3 regions of the Bordetella sp. 2513F2 genome follow, and region 2 is predicted to be linked to each of the others. Evidence: predicted binding sites of a transcription regulator. Region 2 holds the regulator's gene; each other region holds the start of a gene.
What was found. Region 2 encodes LexA, which represses DNA repair genes until DNA is damaged. Its sites were predicted from a motif close to ACTGTATNNNNATACAGT; they were not measured.
Positions count from the first base shown of each region.

Region 1: a site for LexA is predicted at 1,781-1,798, ahead of ACYBYQ_RS06850 (PA0069 family radical SAM protein). Genes of this name have one in related genera too.
Region 3: a site for LexA is predicted at 1,496-1,513, ahead of recA (recombinase RecA). Genes of this name have one in related genera too.

Region 1 is NZ_CM137755.1:1,444,336-1,447,608, reverse strand. It holds gene ACYBYQ_RS06855 (hypothetical protein) at 117-557, opposite strand; gene ACYBYQ_RS06850 (PA0069 family radical SAM protein) at 575-1,774, opposite strand; gene ACYBYQ_RS06845 (phosphoadenylyl-sulfate reductase) at 1,894-2,658, opposite strand; gene ACYBYQ_RS06840 (sulfate/molybdate ABC transporter ATP-binding protein) at 2,655-3,273, opposite strand, start outside.
Region 2 is NZ_CM137755.1:2,437,570-2,440,842, forward strand. It holds gene uvrB (excinuclease ABC subunit UvrB) at 1-299, opposite strand, end outside; gene ACYBYQ_RS11510 (amino acid aminotransferase) at 375-1,577, shown strand; gene lexA (transcriptional repressor LexA) at 1,745-2,395, shown strand; gene lon (endopeptidase La) at 2,468-3,273, opposite strand, start outside.
Region 3 is NZ_CM137755.1:2,674,625-2,677,897, forward strand. It holds gene recX (recombination regulator RecX) at 1-194, opposite strand, end outside; gene recA (recombinase RecA) at 282-1,346, opposite strand; gene ACYBYQ_RS12755 (response regulator transcription factor) at 1,642-2,331, shown strand; gene ACYBYQ_RS12760 (sensor histidine kinase N-terminal domain-containing protein) at 2,309-3,273, shown strand, end outside.

The DNA.
Region 1 (3,273 bases), 990 kb from region 2:
TGAGGTTTGGCAAACCCGGTATTCTACACCAAAAAGCTAGGCCTTGCGCCACATAGCCTTGTCCAGATGACAGCGGGAACCGCAGCAGCCGCTGCGGCCCCGGGGCTCGCGCATCCTCAGAACCCGGCGGCGGCACCCAGCCACATGAGCGCGGGAATCATGGCGCCCCAGATGCCGACCAGGAGTATGTCGATGACCATGCGCCGCACGCCCACCCGGCCGGCCGGCACCGCCATCCGGCGGGCATCGCCGATGCTGGCATCTCGAACGGACGCAGCGGCCGCAGCGGGCGCAGCCGGAACCGGGGGCGCTGCGGGAGCCACCGGCATGGAGCCCGCCTGCCGCTGGCCGACCGGCATGGGCAGCGCTGCGCCCGGCTGAGGCGGGAACGGCCACCGGGCAAGGGCGGACATGAGAGCGGACATGGCGGCAGACAGCGGGGCAGACACGACCCGGCGCAGCGCGCCGCCGGCACGCCGCGGCCAGGTGAGCGGGTCGGCGAGCGGAGTATCGAGCGTCGTGGGCAGCGTTGTGGCGAGCGGGGAAGCGAGGTTCATGGGGGGCTCCTGGCGTGTCAGTCGAACAGCGACAACTGCCCCACATCGGCGACCTGGGCGGACACCGCCGCAGCGGTGCGCCCTGCGCGTCGGGACAGGGTGGAAGCCGGCTGCGCCGGCGGAACGAACTGGGTGCAATCGAGTGGCGGCATGCGGGGTGAGACGAGGCCCGCCTTGCGTACGGCGACCGTGTAGCGCTGACGCAACAGATCGGCCCATATGCCGGTGCCGCGCATGCGGGTGCCAAAATTGGGGTCATTGCGCCGGCCGTCTCGCATGTCGGCGATGCGGTGCAGGACGCGCTGCGCCCTGTCGGGAAAGTGCGTGTGCAGCCATTGCTCGAAGACGTCTTTGACTTCCCAGGGCAGGCGCACCACGGTATAGCTGGCGTGGCGGGCGCCGGCTTCGGCGGCGGCCGAGATGATGGCTTCGAGCGCGTCGTCGTTGATGAAGGGGATCATGGGGGCGGCAAGCACCCCCACGGGTACGCCCGCCTCGGCCAGCCGGCGCACGGCCTGCAGGCGCCGCCACGGCGCCGAGGCGCGGGGTTCCAGCGTGCGCGCCATGTCGGCATCCAGCGTGGTGATGCTGACGAACACCATGGCCAGGTTGCGACGCGCCAGCGCCTGGAGCAGATCGAGATCGCGCTCGACCAGGGCGTTCTTGGTGACGAGGGTGACGGGGTGCCGGGTTTCCAGCAGGACCTCGAGCAGGGAGCGCGTAAGGCGCCAGGTGCGTTCGATGGGCTGGTAGATATCCGTGGCGGAACCCAGGTTGATGGGAGTGGGACGGTAGCCCGGGCGCGCCAGCTCGGCCCGCAGCACCTGCGGCGCATTGGCCTTGGCTACCAGGCGGGTCTCGAAGTCGAGGCCGGGCGAATACCCCAGATAGGCATGGGTGGGCCGCGCATAGCAATACACGCAGCCATGCTCGCAGCCGCGGTACGGATTGATGGCGACGTCGAACGGGATGTCGGGGGAATCGTTGCGGGACAGCAGCTTGCGGGCCTGCTCGGCACGCACCGTGGTGGCCGGCCTGCCCGCCTCGGGCACGAAGCCTATGGGTTGCCAGCCGTCGTCGGCGGGATTCCGCTCGGTGGATTCGAAGCGGTGCCTGACATTAGTAACCGCACCCCGGCCGCGCAAGGCGGCGGGGGCGGCAGCCGGGGACCCATTACCGGCGGAAAAATCGAAAGACGAATGATCGGCTCGCTCCATGGAAGTACTGTATAAAAATACAGTACTTTTGGCAAGCGCCGTGTTGCGGTTCCGACCGGATCAATTTACCCCAGGTCGGACCGGCAGGTGAACACCCCCGGATGCGGGCTTTCCCGCGCCTACTGCAGCGCTTCGTCGCGCTGCGCCTGTCGGGCGGGTGAAGCCGCCTGGGCGCGTACCGGGATCACGCGATTGCCGGCGTGCAGGCCGCACTCCTTGGAGTCCGACTGCTCCCACCACCAGCGGCCGGCACGCACGTCCTCGCCCGGCTTTACCGCACGCGTGCAGGGCTCGCATCCGATCGAGGGATAGCCCTGGTCGTGCAGGGGATTGTAGGGAATGTCCAGCGCCCTGATCGCGGCCCACACTTCCTGCTCGGTCCAGGCCGCCAGAGGGTTGTATTTGCGCAGGCCGAACACCGGATCGTCCTCCGCCTCGGCCAGCACCGCGCGGGTGGCGGACTGCTCGCGGCGCTGGCCCGTGATCCAGGCGCTGCGGCCCGACAGTGCGCGGCGCAGCGGCTCGACCTTGCGGATGTTGCAACAGGCTTTGCGCAGCTCCACGCTCTCGTAGAAGGCATATGCCCCGTGCTGCGCCACGTGATCGGCCACCGCCCCGGCCTCGGGCTCGTAGACCTCGATGGCGCGGCCGTAGCGATCCTGCACCCGCGGCAGCAGCGCGAGCGTCTCGGCATGCAGGCGGCCGGTGTTCAGGGTGAAGACCTGCAGGGGCAGCCCGGCCTCGAAGATGGCGTGGGTCAGCAGCATGTCTTCGGCGGCCAGCGACGAGGCCAGCGCCGCGTCGGGATGACGCTCGGCGATGTCGGCCAGGAGCGCCTGCAGCGCCGGCCAGCCTTGGGGAAGGGATGAAGATGAGTTGATCATGGTTGCACGGCGAAAACCCGGCCCTGGCGCAGGCGCGCCACCAGGATCTCGCCTTCCTTCAGGTTCAGTTGTCGATAAAGCGCTTCAGGCACTTCCGCCTCGAGCCGATCCTGCCTGTCCAGAGGCTGCAGCTCGAGATAGGCGCTGGGGCCGGCCAGGTAGGCATGATCCAGGCGTACCGCAAGGCCGCCCGCCGCGCCTTCGCGCGCCAGTTCGATCTCGTGCGGCCGCACGTAGGCCACCGCGGGAACGCGATCGTCCTGGAGCAGCTCGGGTGCCGGCAGCGACATGCTGCCGTCTTCCCACATGCCGCGGCTGGCGTGGCCCGCCAGCCGATTGACGTTGCCCAGGAAGCCATGCACGAACGGCGTGGCCGGCCGCTCCCAGACTTCGCGCGGCGATCCCGCCTGCTCGATCCGGCCGGCCCGCATCAGGACCACGCGGTCGGCCACCTCCAGCGCCTCTTCCTGGTCGTGCGTGACGAACACGCTGGCCACGTGCAGTTCCTCGTGCAGGCGCCGCAGCCAGCGGCGCAGCTCCTTGCGCACCTGGGCGTCGAGCGCCCCGAAAGGCTCGTCCAGCAGCAGCACATGGGGATCCACGGCCAGCGCCCGC
Region 2 (3,273 bases):
GAAACAAAGTACTCCACCGCATTGCGCGGAAAGAACTCGCGCATTTCGGCATACAGCTGGGCCGCCAGCGTCTTGTTGGGCGCCAGTATCAGGGCCGGGCGCCCCAGGCGCGCGATGACGTTGGCCATGGTGTAGGTCTTGCCCGAACCCGTCACGCCCAGCAGGGTCTGGTACATGAGGCCATCGGCCATGCCGTCCACCAGGCCCTGGATCGCGGCGGGCTGGTCGCCGGCCGGCGGATAGGGCTGGTACAGCTGGAAGGGGCTGTCGGGAAATTCGACGTATCCAGGAGCGGTCATGCTAGACTGTCTCTCAGGGTAAACCCCCCATTATCCACAGCACCTGTCGGTGCGTCCACCACCCATTCCACGTCCATGAGCAACCTCTTCGCATCCGTCGAACTCGCTCCGCGCGATCCCATTCTAGGCCTGAACGAGCAATTCAACGCCGATACCCGCCCCGGCAAAGTGAACCTGGGCATCGGGGTGTACTACGACGACGAAGGCCGCATTCCCCTGCTGCAGGCGGTGCGCAAGGCGGAAGTTGCCCGTATCGAGGCGGCCGCCGCCCGCGGCTACCTGCCCATCGAGGGCATCGCGGGCTACAACAAGGGTGCGCAGACGCTCCTGCTGGGCGCCGACTCGCCCCTGGTGGCCGCCGGCCGGGTGCTCACCACGCAGGCGCTGGGCGGCACGGGCGCGCTCAAGATCGGCGCCGACTTCCTGCGCCAGCTGCTGCCCGGCTCCAAGGTGCTGATCAGCAACCCCAGCTGGGAAAATCACCGCGCCCTGTTCGAGCGCGCCGGCTTCCCCGTCGAGAATTACACCTACTACGACCCCGCCACGCGCGGCCTGAACTTCGAGGGCATGCTGGCCGACCTCCAGGCGGCCGCGCCCAAGACCATCGTCGTGCTGCACGCCTGCTGCCACAACCCCACCGGCGCGGATCCCACCCCCGAGCAGTGGAAGCAGATTGCCGACGTGGTCAAGGCCCGCGACCTCGTTCCCTTCCTCGACATCGCCTACCAGGGGTTCGGCGCAGGCCTGCAGGAAGATGCCGAGGCGGTGCGCCTGTTCGCGGGCCTGGACATCACCATGCTGGTGAGTTCCTCGTTCTCCAAGTCGTTCTCGCTGTACGGCGAGCGCGTGGGCGCCCTCACCGTGGTCGCCGGCGACAAGGACGAGGCCGGCCGTGTGCTGAGCCAGCTCAAGCGCGTCATCCGCACCAACTATTCCAACCCGCCCACGCACGGGGGCACACTGGTGGCGTCCATCCTCAACACGCCCGAGCTCTACGCCCTGTGGGAGCAGGAACTGGCCGGCATGCGCGATCGCATCCGCCTGATGCGCCAGCAACTGGTCGACAAGATCAAGGCCCACGGCGCCACCCAGGACTTCAGCTTCGTGCTGCGCCAGCGCGGCATGTTCTCCTACTCGGGCCTGACCTCCGAGCAGGTCGACCGCCTGCGCGAAGAGCACGGCATCTATGCCGTCGGCAGCGGCCGCATCTGCGTGGCGGCGCTGAACAGCCGCAACATCGACGCCGTTGCGGCCGGCATCGCGGCCGTGATCAAGTAGACACCTCTTCCGGCAGGCGGCACAGCCCGCCGGCACATACGGGGCCTGCGGGCCCCGTTTTCTTTGGGCGGCCGCTCCCGGCATGGGCTTGAGACTTGCTTTTTTCTGATTCGTCCCCCAGAATTCGCCTGTATATACGTACAGTCTCCGTGCCCACGGATCACGCCATGGCCATCAAACTCACGGAACGCCAGCAGCAAATCCTCGATCTCATCCGCCTCACGGTGGCGCGCACCGGTTTCCCGCCCACCCGCGCCGAGATCGCGCAGGCCCTGGGGTTCCGCTCGCCCAACGCCGCCGAAGACCACCTGAAGGCCCTGGCCCGCAAGGGGGCCATCGAGCTCACGGCAGGCGCGTCGCGCGGCATCCGCCTCAAGGATGCGGACGGCGCCGGCATGCCCCCTGCCCCCGCGGCCGCGGCCCTGGGCCACCTGCTGCTGCCCCTGGTCGGGCGCGTCGCCGCCGGCAGCCCCATACTGGCCACCGAGCACGTGGAACGCGAAATCGGGGTGGATCCGGGCCTGTTCTCCCAATCGCCGGATTATCTGCTCAAGGTCCGGGGCATGAGCATGCGAGACGCCGGCATCCTCGAGGGCGACCTGCTTGCCGTCAAGAAAACCGTCGAGGCCCGCAATGGCCAGATCGTGGTGGCCCGCCTCGACGACGAAGTCACGGTCAAGCGGCTGCAGCGCCAGAACGGCCGCATCGAGCTGCTGCCCGAGAACCCCGACTACACCCCCATCATCGTCCAGCCCGACCAGGACTTTGCACTGGAAGGCATCGCCGTCGGGCTAATACGCACCCAGCCGCTGCACTAAGCCCGGCAAACGCGCGGGCACGAAAAAAACCCGCCATCGCTGGCGGGTTTTTCGTTGGACGGATCCGAGGACTCAGTGCTTCACCAGCGGATCGCTGGAGCCCGATTCCACCGGCTTGGCCACCAGCGACTCTTCCTTGACGGCCTCTTCCTCGGACAGGGGTTCGGGCAGGCGCTCCAGCGCCAGCTCGAGCACCTTGTCGATCCAGCGCACGGGCACGATCTCGAGGAAGTTCTTGACGTTGTCCGGAATCTCGGCGAGATCCTTGACGTTCTCCTCGGGGATCAGCACGGTCTTGATGCCGCCGCGATGCGCGGCCAGCAGCTTCTCCTTGAGACCGCCGATGGGCAGCACTTCGCCGCGCAGCGTGATCTCGCCGGTCATGGCGACGTCTGCACGCACCGGGATGCGCGAAAGCGCCGAGACCATGGCCGTGGTGATGGCGATGCCGGCGGACGGTCCGTCCTTGGGCGTGGCGCCCTCGGGCACGTGCACGTGCATGTCGCGCTTCTCGAACACGGCATCGGTGAATCCCAGCCGGCGGGCGCGGGAGCGCACCACCGTACGGGCCGCCTCGACGGACTCCTTCATGACGTCGCCAAGCGAACCGGTGCGCTGGATGTTGCCCTTGCCCGGCATGTCGGCCACCTCGATGGTGAGCAGGTCGCCCCCCACTTCGGTCCAGGCCAGGCCGGTGACCTGCCCGATCTGGTTTTCCTTCTCGGCCATGCCGAAGTTGTACCGGCGCACACCCAGGTAGTCGTTGAGGTTCTCCGAGTTGACCACCACGGGGGTCGTGGTCGCGGCGGACTGGTCTTTCTGGGTGAGCAGCTTCTTCACCACCTTGCGGCAGATCTTGCCGACTTCGCGCTCGAGCG
Region 3 (3,273 bases), 240 kb from region 2:
AGCTCGTGCGGGTCGTCGGCATAGGGCCGCAGCTTGCGTGCCAGTTCCGTGCGGGAATGTTCCCGGCGCGAAAGATAGCCTACCGCCCGGGCCTTGAGCGAAGGACCGGTGCGTGGCGTCCGGGTTGGAGCAGCTTCGGACCCGTCATCGGCCGGAGCGGCCGGCGCGAGGGTTTCGAAATCGTCATCGGGCATGCGGCGCGCCCGCCCGCCCTGGCCGCCGGTGCGGCTGGCAGCGCGACTGACACCGTAGGCGGGTTTACGCAGCATGCCCGGCCGCCATCATTCCTCGGTGGCGTCTTCGACTTCGCTGGCGGCGAAGCTGGCGGCACGGCTGACCACGCCCTGGTTCTCGCGCACCCGGTTCTCGATCTCGAAGGCGAGCTCGGGATGTTCCTTGAGGTATTCGCGCGCGTTGTCCTTGCCCTGGCCGATGCGGTTGCCGTTGTAGCTATACCAGGAGCCGGACTTGTCGACCACGCCCGCCTGCACGCCGAGATCGATGATCTCGCCCTCGCGCGAGATGCCCTGGCCGTACATGATGTCGAATTCGGCCTGCTTGAACGGCGGCGAGACCTTGTTCTTGACGACCTTGACGCGGGTTTCGTTGCCGATGACCTCGTCGCCCTTCTTGATGGAGCCGCCACGGCGGATGTCGAGGCGCACCGAGGCATAGAACTTGAGCGCGTTGCCGCCCGTGGTGGTTTCGGGGCTGCCGAACATCACGCCGATCTTCATGCGGATCTGGTTGATGAAGATGACCATGCAGTTGGTGCGCTTGATGGTGGCAGTGAGCTTGCGCAGCGCCTGGCTCATCAGGCGGGCCTGCAGGCCGGGCAGCGAATCGCCCATCTCGCCCTCGATTTCGGCCTTGGGCACGAGCGCGGCCACCGAGTCGATGACGATGAGGTCGACCGAACCCGAGCGCACCAGCGCATCGGTGATCTCGAGGGCCTGCTCGCCCGTGTCGGGTTGGGAAATCAGCAGGTCGGTGAGGTTCACGCCCAGCTTGGACGCGTATTGCACATCGAGGGCGTGCTCGGCGTCGATGAAGGCGCAGGTGCCACCCACCTTCTGCATTTCGGCGATGACCTGCAGGGTGAGCGTGGTCTTGCCGGAGGATTCGGGGCCGTAGATCTCGATCACGCGGCCGCGCGGCAGGCCGCCCACGCCCAGGGCGATGTCGAGCCCGAGGGAGCCCGTGGACACCACCTGGATGTCGTGCTCGACCTCGTTGTCGCCGTAGCGCATGACGGAGCCCTTGCCAAACTGCTTCTCGATCTGCGAGAGCGCCGCGGCCAGTGCCTTGGCTTTTTCCGATGCGGCCTTGCTGGTTTTGTCGTCCATATGGTGTCCTGTGTGGAGCAGGCCGGGCGTGCCGGCCAGGGGTATCGCGGGGTATGGCGCGCTGGATTGAAATACGCTGCGGTGGCCCAGGGCGGCCACCATCACAGCAGACAGCAGCGGCCCGGGTGCCGATTATTGCATTGGATTGTACTGGACAAAAACCCAGTATGCCAAGAATTTCCACGTAATCCCGCAGTAGCAAGCGAGGGGCGGCTGTGACAGAATCCGCCACACGACCGCAGCCAGGCCGTACCGCCGGGGTGCGGTCCGCTTCCGCCACTCCTCACGGCTACGCATGCGCATCCTCATCGCCGAAGACGACAGCATCCTGGCCGACGGGCTGTCCCGCTCGCTGCGCCACAACGGCTACGCCGTCGACACCGTGCGCGACGGCCTGGCAGCCGACTCCGCCCTGTGCGCCCAGCCCTTCGACCTGCTCATCCTGGACCTGGGCCTGCCGCACATGCCCGGGCTGGAGGTGCTGCGGCGCCTGCGCGCGCGCAATTCCGTGCTGCCGGTGCTCATCCTCACCGCGGCCGACAGCGTGGAACAGCGGGTCGAGGGCCTGGACCTCGGCGCCGACGACTACATGGCCAAACCCTTCGCCCTGTCGGAACTCGAGGCCCGGGTGCGCGCCCTCACCCGCCGCGGCGCGGGCGGCGGCGCCACCATGATCCGCCACGGACGGCTGGCGTTCGACCAGACCGGCCGCGTGGCCCTGGTCGACGGCCAGACCCTCGACCTCTCCGCCCGCGAGGTCAGCCTGCTGGAGATCCTCCTGGCGCGCAGCGGCCGCATGGTCAGCAAGACCCAGCTGGTCGACCACCTCTGCGAATGGGGCGAGGAAGTCAGCACCAACGCCATCGAGGTCTACGTGCACCGGCTGCGCAAGAAGCTCGAACCCAGCGGCGTCAAGATCATCACCGTGCGCGGCCTGGGCTATTGCGTGGAACGCGAGCAGGGTGTCCCCTCCTACACCCACTGAAGCGGCTCCCGGCGAACCCCTCAACCAGGAGGCGCTGGACGCCCTGCGCAGCGGTGCGCAGGGGCCGAGCTACGCCCCGCCGCAGCGCTCGCTGCTGGGCGAGATCCTCGACTGGATGCTCGCGCCGCTGTTCCTGCTGTGGCCCATGAGCGTGGCCATCACCTACGTGGTGGCCCAGAACATCGCCGACGTCCCCTACGACCGCGCCCTCGCCAATGCGCTGCACGTGCTCACCCGCCAGGTGCAGGTCGAAGACGGCCGGGCGGTGCTGCGCATGAGCGATGCGGCGCGCGAAGTGCTGCGCGCCGACGAGACCGAAAGCGTGTTCTGGCTGGCGTTGGGCGGAGACGGCGAATACCTGGGCGGAGACCGCGCCCTGCCCCTGCCGGTGCCGCTGGGCGCCCCGCAGCCCGGCGTCGTGCGCTATGCCGACGAGGCCCTGCGCGGCTTCGGCGTACGGCTAGCCTACACCTGGATAGACCTCGACCTGGCCTCCGGCCAGCCGGCCCTGGTGGCCGTGGCCGAGACGGTCGAGAAGCGCGCACAGCTGGCCAACGACATCATCAAGGGCGTCATCATTCCCCAGTTCGTCGTGCTCCCGGTGGCCGTGCTGCTGGTCTGGTTCGGGCTCACGCGCGGCGTCGCCCCCCTCAATGCCCTGCAGCAGCATCTGCGCGCGCGCAGGCCCGACGACCTCTCGCCCATCGACGAGCGGGCGGCCCCTTCAGAAATCGCCCCGCTGGTCGGCGCCATGAACGAGCTGCTCGACCGGCTGGCCGCCAACGTGGAGGCACAGCGCCGTTTCGTGGCCGACGCGGCGCACCAGCTCAAGACGCCGCTGGCCGGGCTGCGCACCCAGGCCGAGCTGGCCCTGCGCGACGCCAGCCCCGACGAGATGCAATCCAGCCTGCGCCAGCTCGTCACCGGTTCCGAACGTGCCAC